Regions from separate parts of the Bacteroides sp. GD17 genome, predicted to be linked through region 2. Evidence: riboswitches for the same ligand, from Rfam matches in the RefSeq annotation. Region 2 holds a riboswitch; the other holds the start of a gene.
What was found. A riboswitch is a leader RNA that binds a small molecule or an ion and turns the genes downstream of it on or off. The one in region 2 is predicted to bind thiamine pyrophosphate.
Positions count from the first base shown of each region.

Region 1: another riboswitch for thiamine pyrophosphate. It lies ahead of AAE250_RS16825 (TonB-dependent receptor); the one in region 2 lies ahead of thiS (sulfur carrier protein ThiS).

Region 1 covers NZ_JBCEZS010000011.1:161,073-172,632, reverse strand. The annotation lists gene AAE250_RS16880 (hybrid sensor histidine kinase/response regulator) at 1-428, opposite strand, end outside; gene AAE250_RS16875 (RteC domain-containing protein) at 1,211-2,050, shown strand; gene AAE250_RS16870 (DUF1062 domain-containing protein) at 2,144-2,746, shown strand; gene AAE250_RS16865 (ATP-binding protein) at 2,764-4,089, opposite strand; gene AAE250_RS16860 (TetR/AcrR family transcriptional regulator) at 4,307-4,915, shown strand; gene AAE250_RS16855 (hypothetical protein) at 5,016-5,738, shown strand; gene AAE250_RS16850 (hypothetical protein) at 5,735-6,259, shown strand; gene AAE250_RS16845 (heavy metal-binding domain-containing protein) at 6,723-7,043, shown strand; gene AAE250_RS16840 (pyridoxamine 5'-phosphate oxidase family protein) at 7,188-7,595, shown strand; gene AAE250_RS16835 (hypothetical protein) at 7,712-7,960, shown strand; gene AAE250_RS16830 (mechanosensitive ion channel family protein) at 8,009-8,878, opposite strand; TPP riboswitch at 8,986-9,082, shown strand; gene AAE250_RS16825 (TonB-dependent receptor) at 9,117-11,354, shown strand; gene pnuC (nicotinamide riboside transporter PnuC) at 11,355-11,560, shown strand, end outside.
Region 2 covers NZ_JBCEZS010000002.1:200,378-211,937, forward strand. The annotation lists gene AAE250_RS04105 (thiamine phosphate synthase) at 1-501, opposite strand, end outside; gene AAE250_RS04110 (HesA/MoeB/ThiF family protein) at 547-1,242, opposite strand; gene thiH (2-iminoacetate synthase ThiH) at 1,239-2,378, opposite strand; gene thiC (phosphomethylpyrimidine synthase ThiC) at 2,420-4,111, opposite strand; gene AAE250_RS04125 (thiazole synthase) at 4,294-5,070, opposite strand; gene AAE250_RS04130 (thiamine phosphate synthase) at 5,080-5,700, opposite strand; gene thiS (sulfur carrier protein ThiS) at 5,704-5,901, opposite strand; TPP riboswitch at 5,970-6,061, opposite strand; gene fabD (ACP S-malonyltransferase) at 6,213-7,103, opposite strand; gene AAE250_RS04145 (NUDIX hydrolase) at 7,498-8,229, shown strand; gene AAE250_RS04150 (xylulokinase) at 8,278-9,768, shown strand; gene xylA (xylose isomerase) at 9,811-11,127, shown strand; gene xylE (D-xylose transporter XylE) at 11,242-11,560, shown strand, end outside.

The DNA.
Region 1 (11,560 bases), on a different contig from region 2:
TCAAGCGAATAGATATCAGACGTACAAATAAGATTATCTTTTGCAAGCATATCGAACCATGGTTTACCTGCTTCAATGGTCATGCTCCGCAGATAATCTATGGCAGGCTCGCTGCCATCGTTACACCATTCATAGGTGCAACCGTACGTAACCCCATCAAGATGGTTCTCCCAAGTCGCCAAGCGGTCTACACCGGTATAACGGCCAATCTCGGCAAGTGCCATATTCATGGCTTTAGGTATATCTGCCTCCAGTTGCAGTATTTGCAGCACTTTGATGAACAATGCCTGTCGCCGGTTGGTTGCCTCCAAATCTTCCTGGATAGCTATCAAGTCTTTTGATTTCTCTTCGACCATCTGTTCAAGCCGTGTCCGGTACTGTTCCAGCTCCATATTTACTCGTTCTTGTTCGGAATCAGTATATTTCATACTCAACTAATATTTAATTAATATTTGACCAATAGCAGTAATTAAAATAAAAATGCTACTGAAAATCCACTGAGAAACATTCCATATCATACAAATATATACATTTATTTTATAAACAGAAAACAATTCTCTCTTCGACATATAATCTTCTAAGCCCCAAATAATCGGATATTTATAGAAGTATTCATAACATAAGTCCACTTCATAGCTCATGCAATATCTATACGATTTTAAACAATCCGTTTTAGATATCTTTCACCAAGCATAAAGTTCGTATTCACAATTATATTTTACACACACATTAAGCTATCAAACCAAACAAAGAGGTAGGACAAGAGGATAGGAGGACACAATTCTAACACTACAAAATTTCAGGAAAACATTATGGCTTACATTTTAATAGGATTTATCATCTTACTTTTAATTACATTAGAAGTGCTGCACATTTGTAACATGAAAGAACAAATAACACTCACCTGAGGTTCAAGAAAACCCCGGAATTACCATAAATTAATTTTTTGTTCACCGTAAAACAGCTATATTTGCCTGCAAATCCATAAACAAGAATATTTTGGGTACAATTCTTAAATTTGTTTTAGCTTAATATTAGCCTCATAGACCGCAGGCTAATTTCTTTCGTTTGAGTTATTCTACTTGAACAGGTTTTTCATTTTATCATTTCTACTATTAATCACATTGCCCTGGCAGGCAATTGTCATCTGCTATTCAAGCACTTCAACGGACCTATTATGCCGTTGGAGGATTTGGTGGCCTAAATGCAAATGGAAAATTTCGTAAAAGACATTAAGCAAAGCATAGATATAGAAATCCAAAGAATTGAGCAACTACAGATTGATACGCTCGATAAAATAAAGCAGACCATTGCTTTCATACAATCTTCGCTCACTCTGCTGAAACAGAAAACCGCGGACTATCAATTTGAAAGTCCACAGGAAGAGATTCTTTTCTTTAAAGTCTGGAAACCACAAGTATTCAGTCTATTGGCATTCTATATCCATTTATACCGGATTGAAAAGCATCGCGCCGAGCAGTCTCTAACAGCTCAGTTCAGGTATCTTAAAGCAGAATACGAAACGCTGAAAAGGAAACCTCTTGATAATAGTTTTTACAGCTATTACCAAACAGGACAAACAGATCTTGATACGCTCTATTTCAGAAGAGGGCATTATGATATTTACTCCGATGCCCAATGTAACTTCCTGAACAAAGACATTTCTTTCTCCACAATGCACGATTCCAGTGTTGCCGAAATACTGGCAGATAAGCATTTAGCCCAATATCTATCCAAAGAAATAGATGCACTGTCCGATAAACTGCATTTCAAGCTTGCCGCCATCATAGAAGAGAAACAATTGCAGTGGACGGAGAGCAAAGTTGCACTGGTAGAATTTATCTATGCACTCTATGCAGGCAAGTGCCTCAACAACGGGGACAGCAGTTTAAAAGACATCGCTTTCTGCTGCGAACTTCTTTTCAATATCGAGATTGGTGATTTTTACAGAATATTCCTGGAAATCAGGAACAGAAAGAAGAACAGAACTCAATTCCTTGACAAGCTGAAAGAGAAAATAATTAAGATGATGGATGAACTGGACAAATAAATCATACCGCACCTTGTGACATCTTGTGAAAAAGCCAATTCGCTAATATCCAACTTTGCAGAAAACTTAAAAACAAAGAAAAATATTAATTCGATGGGCACAATAATCACATGGGAAATAAAGGTCAAGAACACGCCTTTATTAAAAAAGAAATGCAGCCATTGCGATAGTGACAGATTCTATTGCAGCGACAAGTTCAGGATGAATGCACAGAAAAAGAGTATTGACGTATGGCTAATCTACAGATGCGTGCAATGCGACAACACGTGCAATCTCACCCTATTGTCACGAAAGAGGACAGACTTAATAGACAAAGCTCTATTCCACAGTTTCTCCGTAAATGATACGGAAACAGCCTGGAAGTACGCCTTCTCTTCAGAACTGGAAAGGCAGAACAACGCAACATTCGACTTTAACAGTGTTGATTATGAAATCGTCAGCAGCACCTCCCCGGAAGAACTACTGACAATGACGGATGAATTCATCAGCATCCGGATAAAATGTAACTTTGAATTCAGTATCAAACTGCCTTTGCTGCTCAGAAAGTTCTTCTCGCTTTCTTCCAGACAAATCAAGCAGGTACTTGAACAAGACATTATTTCCATTCCAACAAGCGGCTCACTTCAGAAGTATAAAGTAAGGGACGGAGATGTTATCTCAATCAATATAAGGCGCTTAATGGAAGGGAGTAAATAATCTGATAATCTTATATATTACATATCTTCCATGGAAAAAAGCCGGCTCTCTATCTCATACTTAAACAATATCTTCTTCTGCAATGCTTCTACTTTAAGAGCAAACAAATCCGGTTTGAAATTCCGGGATTGCCTTTTCACCTCCGCCACCAATGCCCGTTTCTCTTCAGCATACAATCCCACAATATCTATTTCGTCCTGGTCCTTACTGTTTTTACCTTGCCACCAGGAACCTATTTCCGAGAACTCCTTACTCTCCATCATCTGTTGGCGGAAATACATTTCCAATGCCAAACCGGAGAAAGTGGAGTAATCCTTTTTAATGATATCTGCCAGCCGCTCAAAGTTCTGGATTTCTATATAGTTCTGATACTTTATGAAATACCGGAACCAAAAACGTAAAAACATATCCGAGACTTCATAACGGACGGTTTGCGAATTTTCTTTCGAAAGTATAGGCCGCTTCTTCTTTACTAAGTCATAATCTTCTTCCAGCCTCTTCAGCTGTCCTCCCAAACTGATCCCCCCCATAACAGCCTCCATCTCCGGCAAAGTATTCTTGCCATTGGAGATAGCGGATAGAATAGAGAAATAATTTCCATACTTTTTCCCAAACTCTTGTATCAACAAGGCTTGTCCTTCTGTCAGGAATGACGAGTCCGGTTGCAACATAAAGTCAACCATGCTCTCCATACTCGTACATCCGTTATCCATAAACTGCTCGATGTATTTAGGAACACCGCCGGTAAACGTATAGAGTGCCAGTAAGTCATCTTTGGTATAGTTCGGTTTATGATCTGCTATAATTTCCTTCAATACATCGGTAGTAAAAGGAGCCAATTTCATGATACTGTCTGCCCGGCCATACAGCGGTTCTTTAGAATCTCTGAAAATCTCATTCATCAGCGTATAGACCGAACCGCTTACAATCAAATTGACATGACTCTGTTTTCTCAGACGATCCCATGTATCCTGCATCAGACTATAGATTTCCTGATTAATATAGTAGAACTCCTGAAACTCGTCTATAATCAAATTATATTTCATACGTGTTCCTAAGTCCATCAAGAAGCGGAACATTTCTGCAAAATTAGTAAGTTCCGGTACATAAATATCCAGCGCCTGCCGAATTTCCAAAGTGAACCTCAAGCAGAGATCCGTTTCATTGCTTCGACTAACGAACAAATACACCGTAGGGAAACCTTCACAGCTCTTAAAAATAAGGCTGGTTTTACCGATACGCCTCCGTCCGGTAAGTACCGTCATTTGAGAATGTACCGAAAAAGATACTTGACGGACCTTCTCCAATGATGCCAACTCTTTTTCTCTATTATAAAATTTCATATTCGGTCTTTTTGCATATAATGTTATCATTACAAACTTTACAGCCGTAAACTTTACGGAGATAAAATTTAGTTCCAATAGCAAAGTTATAAATAAAATCGAGAATACCGCACAAGTAAAAAGCTGAATATCAAGAAAAGAATAAATTTTCTTGTTTTTCCTTGCATGTTTCCAATCAGTAACATATCTTTGTTTCCGATCAGTAACATTAAACAATATGAAGGCAAAAAGCATCACCACCGAAAGAGACAGAGAGGCAACCGAAAAGCGTTTATTAGGCACCATCGGACAGATGATAAACGATAATGGTTTTGAGAAGATAGGCATCAATGCTGTTGCTGCACAGTCCGGTGTTTCCAAGATATTGGTATATCGCTATTTCGGTTCTGTAGAAGGATTGATGGCGGCATATATACGTCAACATGACTTCTGGATTAACCTCCCCCAGGAAATTCCTGATCGCAGCCAACTGCCCGCCTTTCTAAGAAAGATGTTCCGGGAGCAAATAGAACAGCTACGCAGCAACCCTACCCTAAGAAGGCTTTACAGGTGGGAGCTCTCTTCGGACAATGAAATGATCGTAAAGCTAAGGCAGCAGCGGGAGAATGCTGGTCTTCAACTCATAGAAAAAGTTAGCGACCTCACCGGTTATCCGCAAAAAGAACTTGCTGCAATGGCATCCATTGTAACAGCCTCCATCACCTATCTCGTGATGCTGGAGGACTTCTGCCCCGTCTACAATGGCATTCCTCTGAACGACAATTCGGGTTGGGAACAAATAATCTGTGGAATAGACCACCTCATCGATAAAGCCTTCCCGGCATAGTATCATCAAAACTCATTTATGGCAACAGGATGACTTGTGCACGCGATGTTCCCACCCGGTAACAATAATAATGGATATACTAACAAATAAATATATTAAGATGAAGAAAATGATTATGGTATGGATTTATTTATCACTCTTGTCCTTTTGTGCCTGCCAAGAGGAACTGATAAAGTACGAAAGCGGAGATCTAAAAGTGTGTATTGAACAAGGTGAAGAATGGTTGCACGATTTCCCGTTATTCCTGGGAATCAAGAAGAAGAACCCTCCGCAAATAGCCATTTGGGTAGAAGATATGCAAGGCAAATACTTATTTACTATCTATGCCAGCCACAAGATAGCAACCCAATCGTGGCAAAGCGCAGGAGGCAACCGCCGGAAAGAGGCTCTGCCACATTGGTGTTACTCGCGCGGAGTACAATACGAAGACGGACTCTATCTGCCCACCAAAGACCATCCGCTGACAGATGGTATATCAGGAGCAACTCCCCGCGGCAACTTCGACGTAAGGCTGCATCTGACTGACAAATTGAGACAGTTCAGAGTCAAGATTGAAATCAACCATTCTACTGACTTCAACGACCATTATCCCAAATCTGCCACAAAAGGTACTCCCAACTATTCCGGCGGGAAAGAAGGTAGTGGGCAGCCCGCCGTTGTCTATTCCGCAGATGTAGACTTACTGTCTGGCAAGAAGTTTTTCGAAGCCGTTCTGGCAGGACACAGCAGTCCCGATGGAAGTTCCGGCGATATAGAAGCTGATACTTCCACATTGACAACGGCTCTCCATATTGTAAAACATATAACGATCTATATACAATGAAGAAATTTATCTTTCTATCAATGTTTGCCTTGGTTGCAGTAGCAATAAAAGGACAGAATAAGAACCCTATCACCTATACCACCACCATCGGGACCGGTATTCCGATGAGTGAACCCTCTTCTACCCCTTTCTCGTGGCAGATATCGGTACATCACAAACTGACAGAACGCTTCGCTATCGGTGCAGGAACCGGACTTTTAGTCTACGAAGAAGCTTTGATTCCGGCCTTTGTAGATGCAAAGTTTCTGCTCACTGCTCCGAGGAAATTCGTTCCCTACCTGCTATGTGGTGCAGGATATGCTTTTGCTCCTACTAAGGAGGCTAATGGAGGATTCCTCTTGACCCCTTCAATAGGCGTGCAATACGCAATTCATGGCAATATCAAGCTATTATTAGGATTGGGATACGAGATGCAGAAACTGGAACGATTGAAAAAATACAAGAATGATTATTATATAGCAGAGTTCAAGGAAAAGCTTACTCACAACACCCTTTCAGTGAGATTCGGTATTCTATTCTAAGGTACCTAAAACGCTTCTCAAAAAAGGCTACACCCTTTGCCCCGGATGGCTACACCCTTTGGTGATTATGGCTACACCCTTTTGGGCAAATGGTGTAGCCCTTTTTGATACGAGGAAATACATGGTTAATATTTCAAAAAGATTTCCGCTCCCCAACACACCAAAAATAGATTGTTCACCTCCTCCAAAACGACAAAAAGAACAATTAGCCCCGACTCCTACCTCCTTCCTACCCGGTTCCTACCCGAGTCTTACCTGGTTCTTGTATCTTCCCACTCTATAGACAAGAAGGAAATAGGGAGAAGGTAAGATAGATAAGAGAAATAGAACAAAAGAGGAACAGAAATAGAAACGGTCAAAGTATAGTAATATCAGTTATAAGATATATTTTTAAGATTGCAACTTTTCGCCCTCTCCCTGCGTCTAATAGTATGCAAATAACTTTAAAACGAGAAATAAGATTATGTTAGTAACAACAACCCCGACTATTGAGGGTGGACGTATCACCCGTTATTATGGCATTGTTTCCGGTGAAACAATTATCGGTGCCAACGTGTTTCGTGATTTCTTCGCCAGCATCCGTGATGTAGTAGGCGGACGAAGCGGCTCCTACGAAGAAGTGCTTCGCGAAGCCAAAGATACAGCATTGCGCGAGATGCAGGAACAAGCTCTGATGCTGGGAGCCAATGCAGTAATTGGCGTTGACCTTGACTACGAAACAGTAGGAGGAAGCGGCAGTATGCTGATGGTGACTGCCTGCGGTACGGCGGTAACTATAGAGTAAGTATCATCGGTTTACTATTTAGTAAGAAGCAATCTTCAATTTGGAGGTTGCTTCTTTATTTAAAGAATGAAATAGTTAAAATCATCTTGGTTCCCCTAAAAGATTATTCTTATATTTACCACGAATATATAAACTATAGTAATAATGGCAACACTTATTGAAAAAGCAACAGAAATCCTGGAAAGGTGCGAAGTAGTAATAATCACCTCCATCAACAAAGAGGGCTATCCCCGCCCCGTGCCCATGAGCAAGATTAAGTCGGAAGGGGCCTCAACCGTATGGATGTCCACCGGGAAAGATTCTTTGAAGACGAAAGATTTCATCGCAAACCCGAAAGCCGGCTTGTGCTTTCAGGAAAACGGCAACAGCGTTGCACTTACAGGAGAGGTGGAGGTGATTGAAGACGAAGCCACCAAGAAGGAGATGTGGCAAGATTGGTTCATCGAACACTTTACCGAAGGCCCTACGGATCCAAATTATGTTCTGCTGAAGTTCCAGGGGAAACATGCTACTATCTGGATTGACGGACAGTTCGTACACAAATCTATCTAAGAAGGCTAAATGTAATGCTGTAAAACATGCCGTGAATCCCGGCATCCTCCTACTCTGTTTGAACTAACCTGCTCGATGGAATGTTATATCTACAAATAACCAAAACAGCAAGTATTATGGAAAAGAGTTTAATTCATAGTAATGAGTTGCATTTCATTAGCAAGAAACGCATTCATCAGGCAGTAGAGAAAATGGTAGAGTCACTCGATCTGGCAGCAGGTTCCACAACCGGGTTCGATCTTTATGCGGTAGTAGAAAGCTACTTCACGGACTTGGAGAAACGAAGGGAAATCAATCGCCTGCTGAATCTGAAGCAAGATGTTTGCGAAGAGATAGAAGAGGAAGTGGGAGTTTACGAATCATAAATAATAAATTAGCGGGCAGCCTAAGGTTGCCCGCTAATTTATTATTTATCAGTCTTTCGCCTGATGTACCGTCAACTGCGGGAAGGGGAAGCCTATTCCTTCCTTATTGAATACGGAGTAAATATTCTTGTTCATATCGAAATAAACGCCCCAGTAATCTCCGCTCTTCACCCATACGCGAATCACCACATTCACACTGCTGGCATCCAAGGCATGGAGAGCTACAAAAGGCTCCGGGGTATTCAGAATGCGACTATCGTCGGCAATGATACGACGCACAGTACTCTCTACTTTATCATAATTCTCGCCATATTCCACACCGATCACCCAATCTACGCGGCGGGTATCTTCACGGCTGTAATTAGTCACCGTACCACTGCTCAAAGCACCATTAGGGACGTAAATCACTTTGTTGTCGGCAGTAGTAAGAATGGTATGGAAGATTTGAATCTCGCGTACCGTACCGGACACTCCCTGCCCTTCAATCCAGTCGCCTACTTTAAAGGGACGGAAGAGCAATACGATAAGTCCACCCGCGAAGTTCTGCAAGTTTCCGGACAACGCCATACCGATGGCAACACCGGCAGATGCCAACAAAGCGGCAAATGAAGTCGTTTCCACTCCCAGCTTGCCGATAACGGCAATAATCAATAAGATGGTCAGCGTAATATTGACCAGGCTCTTAACAAAGGTCTGGACACCGGCATCGATGTGTCTCTTTGCCAGGACGCGGGATAAGAGCTTCCTGATAAGAGATATCAAGAACCGTCCGACCACAAATATGATAATGGCTCCGATGAGTCGTCCACCGGCACTTACCCCCCAGTCTATCAGTTGCTGGATAAGGATTTGCACTTTACTGAAGCCGTCTTCGGCTGTTTGGGCAGCAAGGGCTGCCAGTAATAGAGGTGATAGCATAATGTAATTCGTTTTTTAAATTAGTTGACTGCAAAATTAACAAATTACTCTTGATTTTCGTTCACTTCGTTTGCCTCTTTCAACAGAAAGCTCTACTTTTGCCGCTGATTTCAACTAAGGGGTGCCCTAATATGACGGGCTGAGATCATACCCATTGACCTGATTCGGGTAGTGCCGACGTAGGGAAAAGAAGAAAAGTCCCCCCTTTTCTGTATTAATCTAAATGGAATTATTGCGAATGAAGAGACATGCAATAGCAGTCTGCCTGCTGGCGGCAGCACTGGGCGTCTATGCGCAGACGCACGAAAAGGACAGTCTGCGGGTGATAAACCTGCAAGAAGTAGAAGTGATATCCACACGTGCTACCGCAAACACGCCGGTAGCATTTACCAACGTAAGCAAAGAACAACTGAAAAAACAGAATTTCGGGCAGGACCTGCCTTATCTGCTGAGCATGACGCCCAGCGCCATCACCACAAGTGATGCCGGTGCCGGCGTAGGCTACACCACCCTGCGAGTGCGCGGAACGGACGGTACGCGCATCAACGTCACAGCCAATGGTGTTCCTATCAATGACGCCGAGAGTCACACCGTGTTTTGGGTAAATCTGCCTGACTTTGCCTCGTCCGTAAAGGATATGCAGATACAGCGCGGCGCAGGTACATCGACGAATGGTGCAGGCGCTTTCGGGGCAAGCATCAACATGCAGACGGGAGATTTCTCAATGAAACCGTATGCCGAATTCAATGGCTCGTACGGTTCTTTCAATACACACAAAGAAACGGTAAAGGTAGGTACGGGGCTGATAGACGAACATTGGTCGTTCGATGCAAGGCTCTCGAATATCAGTACGGACGGTTATATAGACCGGGCATCGGTAGGGCTGAATTCGTACTATCTGCAAGGCGGATATTATGATGACAACACTTCCATCAAGCTGATCACCTTTGCCGGCAAGGAACGGACTTACCACGCCTGGAACTATGCAAGCAAGGAGGAGATGGAACTGTACGGACGGCGATATAACTCTTGCGGATTTATGTACACCACCGATGATGGCACGCCGCACTTCTACGATGACCAGACCGATAACTATACACAGAAAAACTACCAACTGTTGCTAAACCATAATTTCACTTCGCAATGGAACCTGAACATCGGCTTACACTACACCAAAGGCGACGGCTATTATCAGGAGTATAAAGGCGGACGCTCACTGGTGGAATACGGAATGGCGCCCTTCGAGCACAACGGCAGTCTGGTAGAGAAAAGTGATCTTATCCGCAAAAAGGCGATGGACAACTGGTTTGGTGGTGGCATCTTCTCCGTGAGTTACAAAGGCGACCGGCTGAATGCTTCACTGGGCGGCGGATTGAACCGGTACGACGGCGACCACTTCGGCAAGGTGCTTTGGGTACAGAACTACATCGGAACACTGGACCCAGACCATGACTATTACCAAAACAATGCCACGAAGAACGACGGGAATATCTACCTGAAAGCGAATTACGAACTGTTCGGCAGCCTCAGCGCCTACCTCGATTTGCAATACCGCCACATCGATTATAAGATCAACGGCTCGAATGACAAGTACGACTGGACTGCCACCACTCCCGGTATGCAGAAGCTGGCCATCGATGAGAACTTCGACTTCTTCAACCCCAAAGCAGGGCTTTCCTGGCAGATAGACCGCAACAATCGTTTGTACGGTTCGTTCAGCGTGGCGCATAAAGAACCGACGCGGAATAACTATACCGACGGCTATTTTACGAACCATCCCAAAGCCGAACGCCTCTTCGACTACGAACTGGGTTATACTTATGCTAACTCGTGGCTGAGCGCAGGTGCTAATCTTTATTATATGGACTACAAAGACCAGTTGGTACTGACGGGCGAACTGAACGAAATCGGTGAACCGATGGCCAACAATGTGCCGGACAGCTACCGCATGGGAATCGAGTTGATGGCAGGCATCAAGTTGCCTTGTGGTTTCCAGTGGGATATCAATGCTACGCTGAGCAAGAACCGGGTACAGGATTTCACCGAGACGCTATTCGAAGACGGAACAGTGGGTACTGAAGCCTGGGTTATCAAGCACGATGATACGCCTATTGCTTTTTCGCCTGATTTTATCCTGAACAACCGTTTCGGATATACGTTCAGAGGATTCGAGGCGGCGTTGCAATCGCAGTACATCAGCAAGCAGTATATGAGCAATGCCCGGCAGGAGGAGTGTACGCTGGATGCTTATTTCGTTAGTAATCTGAACCTGTCGTATACATTCAAGCTGCCCAAACTGAAGTCTGTCACCGTGGGTTGCACCATCTACAACTTATTCAATGAGGAGTATGAGAATAATGGATATGCGGGCAGCTATTATGAGATAGAAAACGGCGAAAAGGTACGCTATAATGATGCCGGTTATGCTGCACAGGCAGGAACAAATGTATTAGGACATATAGCAATCAGCTTCTAAATGGAACAAACTCTTGAAATCATCGGCACGCTCGTCGGGCTCCTCTACCTCTGGTTGGAATACCGGGCCAGCATCTATCTGTGGATAGCGGGCATCATCATGCCGGCCGTCTACATCTTTGTTTACTACGATGCAGGGCTGTATGCCGACTTTGGCATCAACATCTACTACCTGGGTGCTGCCGTCTATGGTTGGATAATGTGGAA
Region 2 (11,560 bases):
GCCGAAGCCGAGGGCTTTGACTTCCGGAAGATGCCGGGAAGAGATACCGCCCAAGGCAATGACACGGGAGTCGATGATACCGGCTTGCCGGGCTTGTTGCAGGCTCTCGCGGGAATGGGCGGAGGGATAGCCTTCTTTGGAAATACTGTCGTAGATGGGACTGAGAAAGACGTAATTGCAGGCAGGCTTGTGCTCCATCACTTCGCTGAGGTAGTGGCAGGAGCAACTGATGTGTCCTTGGTAATCGTTAGAAGCATGCGGATTGCGCCCGTTCAGGTGAATGCCTTTCAGACCAAAAGCGGATACCAGCTGGAAATGTTCGTGGGTAACGATGCGGGACAGATATTCGGCAGGTAGTTGGCGGAGCAAGTGAGACAGTTCTTCAGCAGAAGCTCCCGGCTTGCGGAGGTGAAGGATTTCGAGTCCGGCACGGAAGAGGGAGGTGATGGCCGCGGCTTCGCCTTCGAAGAACTGAGGGGTGGTGATGACTATCAGTTTCATAATCTATTTGTGATAAGATGAATTCATTCGGTAGAATAATATTATTTAGAAAGAAAGGATATACGATTGCATCGTCCTTAAATCAATCGTCCAGAGTTTCCCTGTTAATGGTTCGCCGTAGCCACAGACCAGTTTCAGGGTTTCGTTTGCTTCCACGCTGCCTACGATAGCAGGGGTGACCCCGATCACTGATTTGTCGGGAGGGGGCATGCGGAGTGTTTCTGCCTCGTCGGGATAAAGATCACGATAGGTCTTGGGGCGTTCACCGCAACCGAAGACGGAGACTTGGCCCTCGAAGCCTTGGATAGCACCGTAGACATAAGGTTTGCTAAGTGCACTGCACGTGTCGCTGAGTAGGTAGCGGGTGGCGAAGTTATCGCAGCCGTCTACAATGATATCATACTCCTTTATTACGTCGGAAATGTTTTCGCTATTGAGACGGAAAGGATAGGCTTGCACGTTAATCTCGCTGTTCAGCGCTCGCAGTCGCCGGGCAGCACAGTGCACTTTGGGTTGCCCAACTTCTACCTCGGTGTATAGTACTTGGCGTTGCAGATTGCTGATGCTGACGGTATCATCATCTACAAGTCCCAACGTGCCTATACCGGCACCGGCCAGGTAGAGGGCGATAGGAGAACTGAGTCCTCCTACACCCACTATCAGCACTTTGGCATCGTGCAGTTTCTGTTGTCCTTCTTCTCCTATTTCGGGAAGGGAGAGTTGACGATTGTATCTGTTCATTGTCTTCCTGCATAATGCTTTAAATCAAAACTTGCATCCCAATCTTTCCACACCGGCTCGCGTCCCAAGCGCTTCAACGCAGCATTTACTTCCACCGCCTTGCGCTCATCACTTACATGAAACTGTTCCAGCGTCTGTGGATAACTGTAATACCCGCCCGGTTCCGTTTTGCTTTCGGCGCTCATAGTGGTTACGCCGAGCGTAGCCATGTGGTCGCGTATGGAGGCAGGTTCGCGGGTGGAGTAGGAGATATCCACATCGTGGTCGAAGATGCGCATGGCGAAAGTGACTTGTGCCAGTTCGCGGTCGTTCATGATGACGTTGGGCTGGAAGCCACCATTCTCCGATGGGCGCATACGCGGGAAGTTGACGCTGTACTTTGTCTTCCAATAATGCTTCTGCAGGTAGCGCAGGTGGTGAGCCATCATCGTAATGTCCGTCCGCCATTCTTTTTCCAGACCGATGAGTACACCCATGCCGATGGAATGCACACCGGCCTGTCCCATGCGGTCGAAACCGTTGACACGCCACTCGAACCTGGACTTCATGCCGCGGGGGTGATAAATATTGTAATTCGCCTTGTGGTAGGTTTCCTGAAAACAGATGACACCGTTCATGCCATGCTCTTTCAGTTCGGCATACTCTTCGGCTTTCAGGGGCATTACCTCGATCTTCAGATTGCTGAAATAAGGCTTTGCCAAGTCCAGTGCACGGGCAATGTAAGGAACACCGGCTTTGGCAGGATTCTCTCCCGTCACCAGCAGCAGGTTTTCGAAGGGGGCCAGGCGCTTGATGGCTTTGTATTCATTTACAATTTCTTCTTCCGTCAGGATGGTACGCGGCATGGGGTTGCTGATGTGGAAACCGCAATACACGCAGGAGTTGGTGCAAGAGTTCGTGATGTACAGAGGTACAAACATAGAGATAGTCTTACCGAAGCGTTCCTCGGTGTACTTCTTGCTCAAGCGCGCCATCGTCTCCAAGTAGGGGATGGCGGCAGGGGAGATGAGCGCCATGAAGTCTTCTACATCACAACGCTCGCGGGAGAGGGCACGGCGCACGTCGGCATCGGTCTTAGCATGGATGCGCTCCGTGGTTTCCTCCCAGGATATTTGTTCTAATTCGTCTGAAAACATGTTGTTTAGTTTATAGTTGATAATGAAAAGTTGAGTTTTCATTATTCATTTTTCACTGAATTAAGCTCTCTTGATAACCGCATTGCACAGAAGTTCGGTCCGCACATCGTGCAATACTCTCCGTCCGTATGATGTCCGGCACGGAAATAGCTCAGTGCACGTTCGGGGTCGAGGGAGAGGTCGAACTGGTCTTTCCAGCGGAACTCGTAGCGAGCCTTGCTCAAAGCGTTGTCACGAACCTGTGCACCGGGATGGCCTTTGGCAAGGTCGGCGGCATGGGCGGCTATCTTGTAGGTGATGACGCCTACGCGCACATCCTCCTTGTCCGGCAAACCAAGGTGCTCCTTCGGCGTGACGTAGCATAGCATTGCCGTGCCCAGCCACCCGATTTGTGCGGCACCGATGGCAGAGGTGATGTGATCGTAGCCCGGAGCAATGTCCGTCACCAACGGGCCAAGAGTATAGAAAGGGGCATCGTGGCATTTCTCAATCTGTCGTTCCATATTTTCCTTGATTTTGTGCATAGGTACGTGTCCGGGACCTTCGATGAACGCCTGCACGTTCTTGTCCCAGGCACGCAGCACGAGTTCACCCATCGTATCGAGTTCGGCAAACTGGGCTTTGTCGTTGGCATCGTGCGTAGAGCCGGGACGCAGACCGTCGCCCAGGGAGACGGCTACATCGTATTGTGCCAATATATCGCAGATATCATCGAAATGCTCGTACAAGAAACTTTCGCGGTCGTGCATCAGACACCACTTGCTCATGATGCTGCCGCCACGGCTCACGATGCCGCACAGACGGTCGTCTGCCAAGTGCACGTTGTGCCGGCGGATGCCGGCATGGATGGTGAAGTAATCCACGCCTTGCTCGCACTGCTCTATCAGGGTGTCGCGGTATATCTCCCAAGTAAGGTCTTCCACCTTTCCGTCCACCTTCTCCAATGCCTGGTAGATGGGGACGGTGCCTACGGGGACAGGGCAATTGCGGATAATCCATTCGCGCGTCTCGTGGATGTTCTCTCCGGTAGAAAGATCCATCAGCGTGTCGCCGCCCCACTTGCAGCTCCACACGGCTTTTTCCACTTCTTCGTCAATGCTCGAGGTGGTGGCGGAGTTGCCGATGTTGGTGTTGATCTTCACGAGGAAGTTACGGCCGATAATCATCGGTTCGGCTTCGGGGTGGTTGATGTTGGCAGGCAGTACGGCACGGCCTGCGGCTATCTCTTGGCGGACAAACTCGGGGGTAATATGAGTTTCTATGCCCAGCTCGGCACAATTCATGTTTTCGCGGATGGAGACGTACTCCATTTCGGGGGTGATGATGCCTTGCTTGGCATAGGCCATTTGGGTGATATGCTTTCCCTGCTTAGCCCGGTAAGGCAGAGTGATATGCTCGAAACGCAGCGGGTCGAGGGACTTATCGTCACGACGCATGCGGCCGTATTCGGAAGTGATTTCGGGCAGTTGCTCCACATCGTCGCGACGCAATATCCAAGGTTCGCGCAGGCGGGGAAGTCCTTTCTCCAGATCGATCTCTATATCCGGGTCACTGAACGGACCACTGGTATCATAAATGTAAATCTCCGGGTTGGGAGTGATAACCTTTTCTCCATTGATGAAGTTGGTGCTGGGCACTTGCTCTACTTTACGCATAGCCACGCGCAATTCGGGATGCAGTGTCCCCGGCAGATATACTTTCTGGGAACGGGGGAATTTTATCTTTTGATTCATATTTCAGTTCTTTATTCTAAATTCTGATTGTTAATAGGTAACGGAGAGTTTAGTGCAATTTCATTTCTGTTTTTCCTTTTATCTCATTATTCGAATGATTTCAGAAATCATTGCAGCAATCATTTCAGAAGTCATTAGAGCAATGATTTCTGAAATCATTCAAAACAGCCTATAGCGCTCCTCTATTCATTGAGAAACGCCGTCAGCGGAGAACTTGCTTCTGCCACAAAACTATCTGCCTGCATACCCAAACCAGCTTCGTATGCCATGCGTCCTGCTTCTACCGCTTGCCTGAAGGCAACAGCCATGGCTACGGGATCGCCGGCTACGGCTATTGCCGTATTCACCAAGCATGCCGAAGCTCCCATCTCCATCGCTTCCGCTGCATGGCTCGGGGCACCGATGCCGGCATCTACCACAACGGGGATATTGGCTTGTTCGATGATAATCCGCAGGAAATCGCGGGTTTGCAATCCCTTGTTCGTACCGATAGGTGCACCCAACGGCATGACGGTAGCTGCACCGGCTTCTTCGAGGCGTTTGCACAGCGTAGGATCGGCTTGACAGTAGGGAAGTACGACAAAGCCCAGTTTTACAAGCTCTTCCGTGGCCTTCAATGTCTCAACGGAATCCGGCAACAAGTAACGGGGATCGGGATGTATTTCCAGCTTCAGCCAGTTTGTGCCGAAAGCCTCGCGTGCCATTTGTGCGGCAAAGACAGCTTCTTCGGCATTGCGCACGCCCGAAGTATTCGGCAAGAGCTGGATGTGCGGATGGCGGATATGCACCAACATATCGTCTTCTTTATTATCCAGTTCGATGCGCTTCATCGCTACCGTCACCATCTCCGTTCCGGAGGCCAGGATGGACTGCTCCATCGCTTCATTAGAATTGAACTTTCCCGTTCCCAGGAACAAGCGGGAGTTGAACTCACGTCCCGCAATGACTAATTTTTCCATTGTATATTATTATTTCATTTGATTTATAACTCTTCGCATCTCACTCACCGGATTATCTGCCCGCAGTACTGTGCCGGAGAGAGCTATGCCACTTACGCCGGTCTGAATAATCTTCGGAATGTCTTCTACCGTGATTCCGCCAATAGCCACTATCGGAAGGTGTATATCCGCTTCCTGCATCTGCCGGACGATACGTTCGTATCCTTCCAGTCCCAAAATCGGGCTGAGATTCTTCTTTGTAGTGGTGTAGCGGAAAGGGCCGCATCCTATGTAATCGGCACCTGCCTCGTAGTGCATCCGCACATCTTCGAAGGTATTGGCTGTGCCGCCTATCAGATACTTCTTGCCAAGCAGGCGGCGTGCATCGGCCACGGGCATATCTGTCTTTCCCAGATGTACCCCGTCGGCATGCACCCGCCGTACAAGCTCCACGTGGTCATCGATGATAAAGGTAGCCTTGTATGCGCGGCAAAGGGTGTATACATTCAGTGCCATGGATTCTATTTCCTCTATGGATGCATCTTTCATTCGCAACTGAATCCACCGGCATCCTCCTTCGAGGGCTATGACTACAGAATCCAGATACGAATACTTATCCGTATAATGGGTGATAAACTGAACCTGTGCCATGCTTTATCCTCCGCATGCCGCTTTAATAATAACAATGGACATTCCCGAAGTCAGGGCATAATCGCCCCACTTTGCACGCGGAACCATACTGTTGTTTACAGCGATGGCAACGCCCACGAGTGGCAGGGACAATTCTTCTGCAAGTTGTAAAAGGGTGGTAGAGTAGGTTTCCACTTCTTTGTTGTTGACTGATACTTTCATCTTTCTGTTTTTTAAGATAAAACAATGAGAAGTAAATACAAAGAAGCGCCGATGCGGCAAACTTAGTGAAGAAAACAATATCCAATTCCTACGGCAGTACTAACTGCATCAGGTTCGAGGGTATGATCTCAGCCCGTAGAGGGCACCCCTTTGTCTTTACGGTGACAAAGGTAAGGGAAAATAAGAAATAACAAACAAAAGAGTGTGTTTTTATTTTATACGCAGATAAATTAAAGAAAAAGGTTATATCAAAATAATGCTTTCGCTATCATTTTGATACAACCTTTCAGGTGATTATCTTTAGTCAAAGATTATGCAATGCCGTGAGCAGATACTTCTGCCGGTGCAATCTTCTTTACCAAGCCTTGCAGCACTGCACCGGGACCACATTCGGTAAAGTCGGTAGCACCATCGGCAACCATGTTCTTTACAGTCTGAGTCCAGCGTACTGAAGCCGTCAGCTGGGCAACGAGGTTCTTCTTGATTTCTGCAGGATCGGTATGGGGAAGAGCGTCCACATTCTGATAAACAGGACACTTCGGCGTGTGGATTTCCGTAGCATTGATAGCTGCTTCGAGTTCTACCTTGGCAGGATTCATCAGCGGAGAGTGGAATGCACCGCCTACTTTCAGAGGCAAAGCACGTTTGGCTCCGGCAGCTTTCATCAGTTCGCAAGCCTTGTTGATGCCTTCGATAGAACCGGAAATAACGATTTGTCCCGGGCAGTTATAGTTGGCAGCTACACAAACATCGCCTTCTGCACTTACTTGTGCACAGATTTCTTCTACTTTTTCATCCGGCAGGGCGATGATAGCAGCCATTGTAGAGGGTTGTGCTTCGCAAGCCTTCTGCATAGCCATGGCACGGGCATAAACCAACTTCAAGCCATCTTCAAAGCTCAGTGCACCGGCAGCAACCAATGCAGAGAATTCGCCCAATGAGTGACCGGCAGTCATTTCAGGTTTGAAGTCATCACCCATGCACAGCGCAGAGATAACGGAGTGAAGGAATACGGCAGGCTGGGTAACCTTAGTCTGGCGCAGGTCTTCGTCCGTACCGTTGAACATAATATCTGTAATGCGATATCCAAGGATATCATTTGCCTTCTCAAAAAGCTCTTTGGCTAAAGCCGAACTTTCGTACAAGTCTTTTCCCATTCCTACGAATTGGGCACCTTGACCCGGAAATACAAATGCTTTCATCTTTATTTGTTTTTAGTGTTTAAATAAAAAGTGGTGCAAAGGTAGAGGTTTTTCTGATATTCACCGCACAAATGCACGTTTTTTGTGCAATAGGCTCTTCTCATGCATATCAGGAATACAATATGAACCGGGTTCGCATTACGGACCACTGCAAACTGAATTCCTTAAAAATTAGGCACTTTATAGTTATCGTATCTGATACAATTACTACTTTCTTTCCCATCATTAAATTACATATTGTATTTTATACGATAACATACAAAAGTGATATTGTACAATGTATGATATGTATTTGTTTGAAAAATAATGCTTTATAACATAGTAAAAATATTCTTTTTCTATATTGCATATTAGAAAAACCTCTTTATATTTGCAGCGCTTAAACAAGTATATTATGCAAAACATGGAACAAACAATGCCGTTGGCAAACAATCACATCTCTGTAGACTGTGTTGTGATTGGCTTTGATGGAGAACAACTGAAGGTTCTGTTGATCAGACGTGCGGGCGAGGAGAAAGGAGAAATCTTCCATGATATGAAACTTCCCGGAAGTTTGATTTATATGGACGAGGACCTGGACGAAGCAGCCAAAAGGGTGCTGAATGAATTGACGGGATTGAAGAATGTGAATCTGATGCAATTCAAGGCATTCGGTTCCAAGAACCGTACGAAGGACCCCAAAGACGTTCATTGGTTGGAGCGTGCCATGCAGTCCAAGGTAGAACGTATTGTCACCATAGCCTATCTTTCATTGGTAAAGATAGACCGGGCGTTAAACCGCGACCTGGACGATTATCAGGCCAGCTGGGTGGCTATGCCGGACATCAAGACGTTGGCATTCGACCACAACCTGATAATAAAGGAGGCTATGACTTACGTCCGTCAGTACGTAGAGTTCAATCCTTCGTCCTTATTCGATTTGCTGCCGCGCAAGTTCACCGCTGCACAATTGCGTACATTGTACGAACTGGTGTACGGAAAGCAGTACGATGTGCGCAACTTCCATAAGAAAATAGCCCTTATGGAGTACGTCGTTCCACTGGAAGAAAAGCAGCAGGGCGTAGCCCACCGGGCAGCACGCTATTATCGCTTCGACAAGAAGATATATAATAAGGTGAGACGCTGAGAAGATTAGAATAAAATAAATCATAAATCAAAAATCATAAATTGAACCATGTATCTATTAGGTTATGACATCGGAAGCTCGTCCGTCAAAGCGAGTTTGGTAAACGCAGAAAGCGGTAAGTGCGTATCGTCTGCTTTCTTTCCGAAGACAGAAGCGGCTATCATCGCCGTAAAACCGGGGTGGGCGGAACAGAATCCCGAAACCTGGTGGGAGAACTTGAAACTGGCCACACAAGCTGTCATGGCCGAGTCGGGTGCTAACGCGGCCGAAATCAAGGCAATCGGTATCTCTTATCAGATGCACGGGCTGGTATGTGTAGATAAGGATCAGAATGTACTGCGTCCTTCTATCATCTGGTGCGACTCGCGTGCTGTTCCTTACGGACAGAAAGCATTCGAAACGCTGGGCGAGAAGCATTGTCTTTCACACCTGCTGAACTCTCCGGGTAACTTTACCGCTTCCAAACTGGCATGGATTAAGGAGAACGAACCGGCAATCTTTGAGAAAATCTATAAGATCATGCTTCCGGGTGATTATATCGCCATGAAGTTGAGCGGTGATATCTGCACAACGGTTTCCGGTCTTTCCGAAGGCATGTTCTGGGACTTCAAGAACAATCGTGTAGCCGACTTCCTGATGGATTACTACGGTTTCGACCATTCCCTGATTGCCGATATCAAGCCGACCTTCTCCGAGCAAGGCCGCGTAAATGCTGCTGCTGCAAAAGAACTGGGACTGAAAGAAGACACCCCGATTACTTACCGTGCCGGCGACCAACCGAACAATGCCTTGTCACTGAATGTATTCAATCCGGGTGAAATTGCCTCTACGGCAGGAACTTCCGGTGTGGTCTACGGTGTGAACGGTGAAGTGAACTACGATCCGAAATCGCGTGTCAACACATTTGCCCACGTCAATCATACGGACGAACAGACACGCCTGGGTGTTCTCTTGTGCATCAACGGTACAGGTATTCTTAACTCATGGGTGAAACGTACCATCGCTCCCGAAGGCATCTCTTACAACGAAATGAATGTACTGGCATCGCAAGCTCCTATCGGCAGTGCAGGCATCAGCATCCTGCCCTTCGGCAACGGTGCGGAGCGCATGCTCGAAAATAAAGAAATCAACTGCTCCATCCGTGGCTTGAACTTTAACCTGCACGGCAAGCAGCACATTGTCCGTGCAGCGCAAGAGGGCATCGTGTTCTCGTTCAAATATGGTATAGACATTATGGAAGGTATGGGTATTCCCGTACAGAAAATCCATGCAGGACATGCCAATATGTTCCTCAGTTCCATCTTCCGCGATACGCTGGCAGGGGTTACCGGAGCAGTCATCGAACTGTATGACACCGACGGATCGGTGGGCGCTGCCAAAGGTGCCGGCATCGGTGCAGGTATCTACAAAGACAACAACGAAGCGTTTGCAACACTCGAAAAGCTGGATGTCATTGAACCTAACCAGGCGAAGCGTCAGGAATATGCCGATGCGTATGCACGCTGGAAGCATCGTTTGGAGAAATCAATGGCGAAATAAGATAAACATTAATAATTAACCCTTTAAAAATAAATTAAGATTATGGCAACAAAAGAGTATTTTCCCGGAATAGGAAAGATTAAATTCGAAGGTAAAGAGAGTATGAACCCGATGGCATATCGTTACTACGATGCCGAGAAGGTTATCATGGGTAAGAAGATGAAGGACTGGTTGAAGTTTGCCATGGCATGGTGGCATACACTCTGTGCAGAAGGTGGCGACCAGTTTGGTGGCGGTACCAAGCAATTCCCCTGGAACGGTGATGCCGATGCACTGCAGGCAGCCAAGAACAAGATGGATGCCGGCTTTGAATTCATGCAGAAGATGGGTATCGAATACTACTGCTTCCACGATGTAGACCTTTGCAACGAAGCCGATACCATCGAAGAATATGAAGCTAACCTGAAAGCGATCGTAGCATACGCCAAACAAAAACAAGCTGAAACCGGTATCAAACTGTTGTGGGGTACTGCCAACGTATTCGGTCATGCACGCTACATGAACGGTGCTGCAACCAATCCCGATTTCGACGTAGTGGCACGCGCTGCCGTTCAAATCAAGAACGCTATCGATGCAACCATCGAACTGGGTGGCACGAACTACGTATTCTGGGGTGGCCGCGAAGGCTATATGTCTTTGCTGAACACTGACCAGAAGCGTGAAAAAGACCATCTGGCACAGATGCTGACCATCGCCCGCGACTATGCCCGTGCACGTGGCTTCAAAGGCACATTCCTCATCGAACCGAAACCGATGGAACCGACCAAACATCAATATGACGTAGATACCGAAACCGTTATCGGCTTCCTGAAAGCTCACGGCTTGGACAAGGACTTCAAGGTAAACATCGAAGTAAACCATGCTACCCTCGCAGGCCACACCTTCGAACACGAACTGGCTGTAGCTGTAGACAACGGTATGCTGGGTTCTATCGATGCCAATCGCGGTGACTATCAGAATGGCTGGGATACCGACCAATTCCCTATCGACAACTACGAACTGACCCAGGCTATGATGCAAATCATCCGTAACGGTGGTTTGGGCAATGGTGGTACCAACTTCGACGCCAAGACCCGTCGTAACTCTACTGACTTGGAAGACATCTTCATCGCTCACATTGCAGGTATGGATGCTATGGCACGTGCTTTGGAAAGCGCAGCCAAGTTGTTGGAAGAATCTCCTTACAAAAAGATGCTCGCCGACCGCTACGCTTCCTTCGACAGCGGCAAGGGCAAAGAATTCGAAGAAGGCAAGCTGACCCTGGAAGACGTTGTGGCATACGCAAAAGCCAACGGCGAACCGAAACAAACCAGTGGCAAGCAAGAATTGTACGAGGCAATCGTTAACATGTATTGCTAACATAAAAAGGTGATGGGGTGATAAAGTGATAGGGTGATGGAGTAATATTACTTTAGCACCTTATCACCCTTACCACTTTACCGCACTTATTAATCCTCTTAATCTTATATTATCATGAATTATACAGAAAAAGGTAGCAGAGTCTACCTCTTCTCCATCGTGCTTGTGGCCGTTATCGGTGGCTTGCTGTTCGGATACGACACGGCAGTGATTTCCGGTGCGGAGAAAGGTCTCCAGGCATTCTTCATGGGAGCCGACTTTCAATATACGGACGCGATGCATGGCATTACCTCTTCCAGCGCACTGATCGGATGTATCCTGGGTAGTGCTATTTCAGGATTCTTTGCTTCCAGACTGGGGCGTAAAAATTCTCTTTTTATGGCAGGTATCATGTTTTTCCTGTCGGCACTGGGTTCATACAACCCCGAGTTCC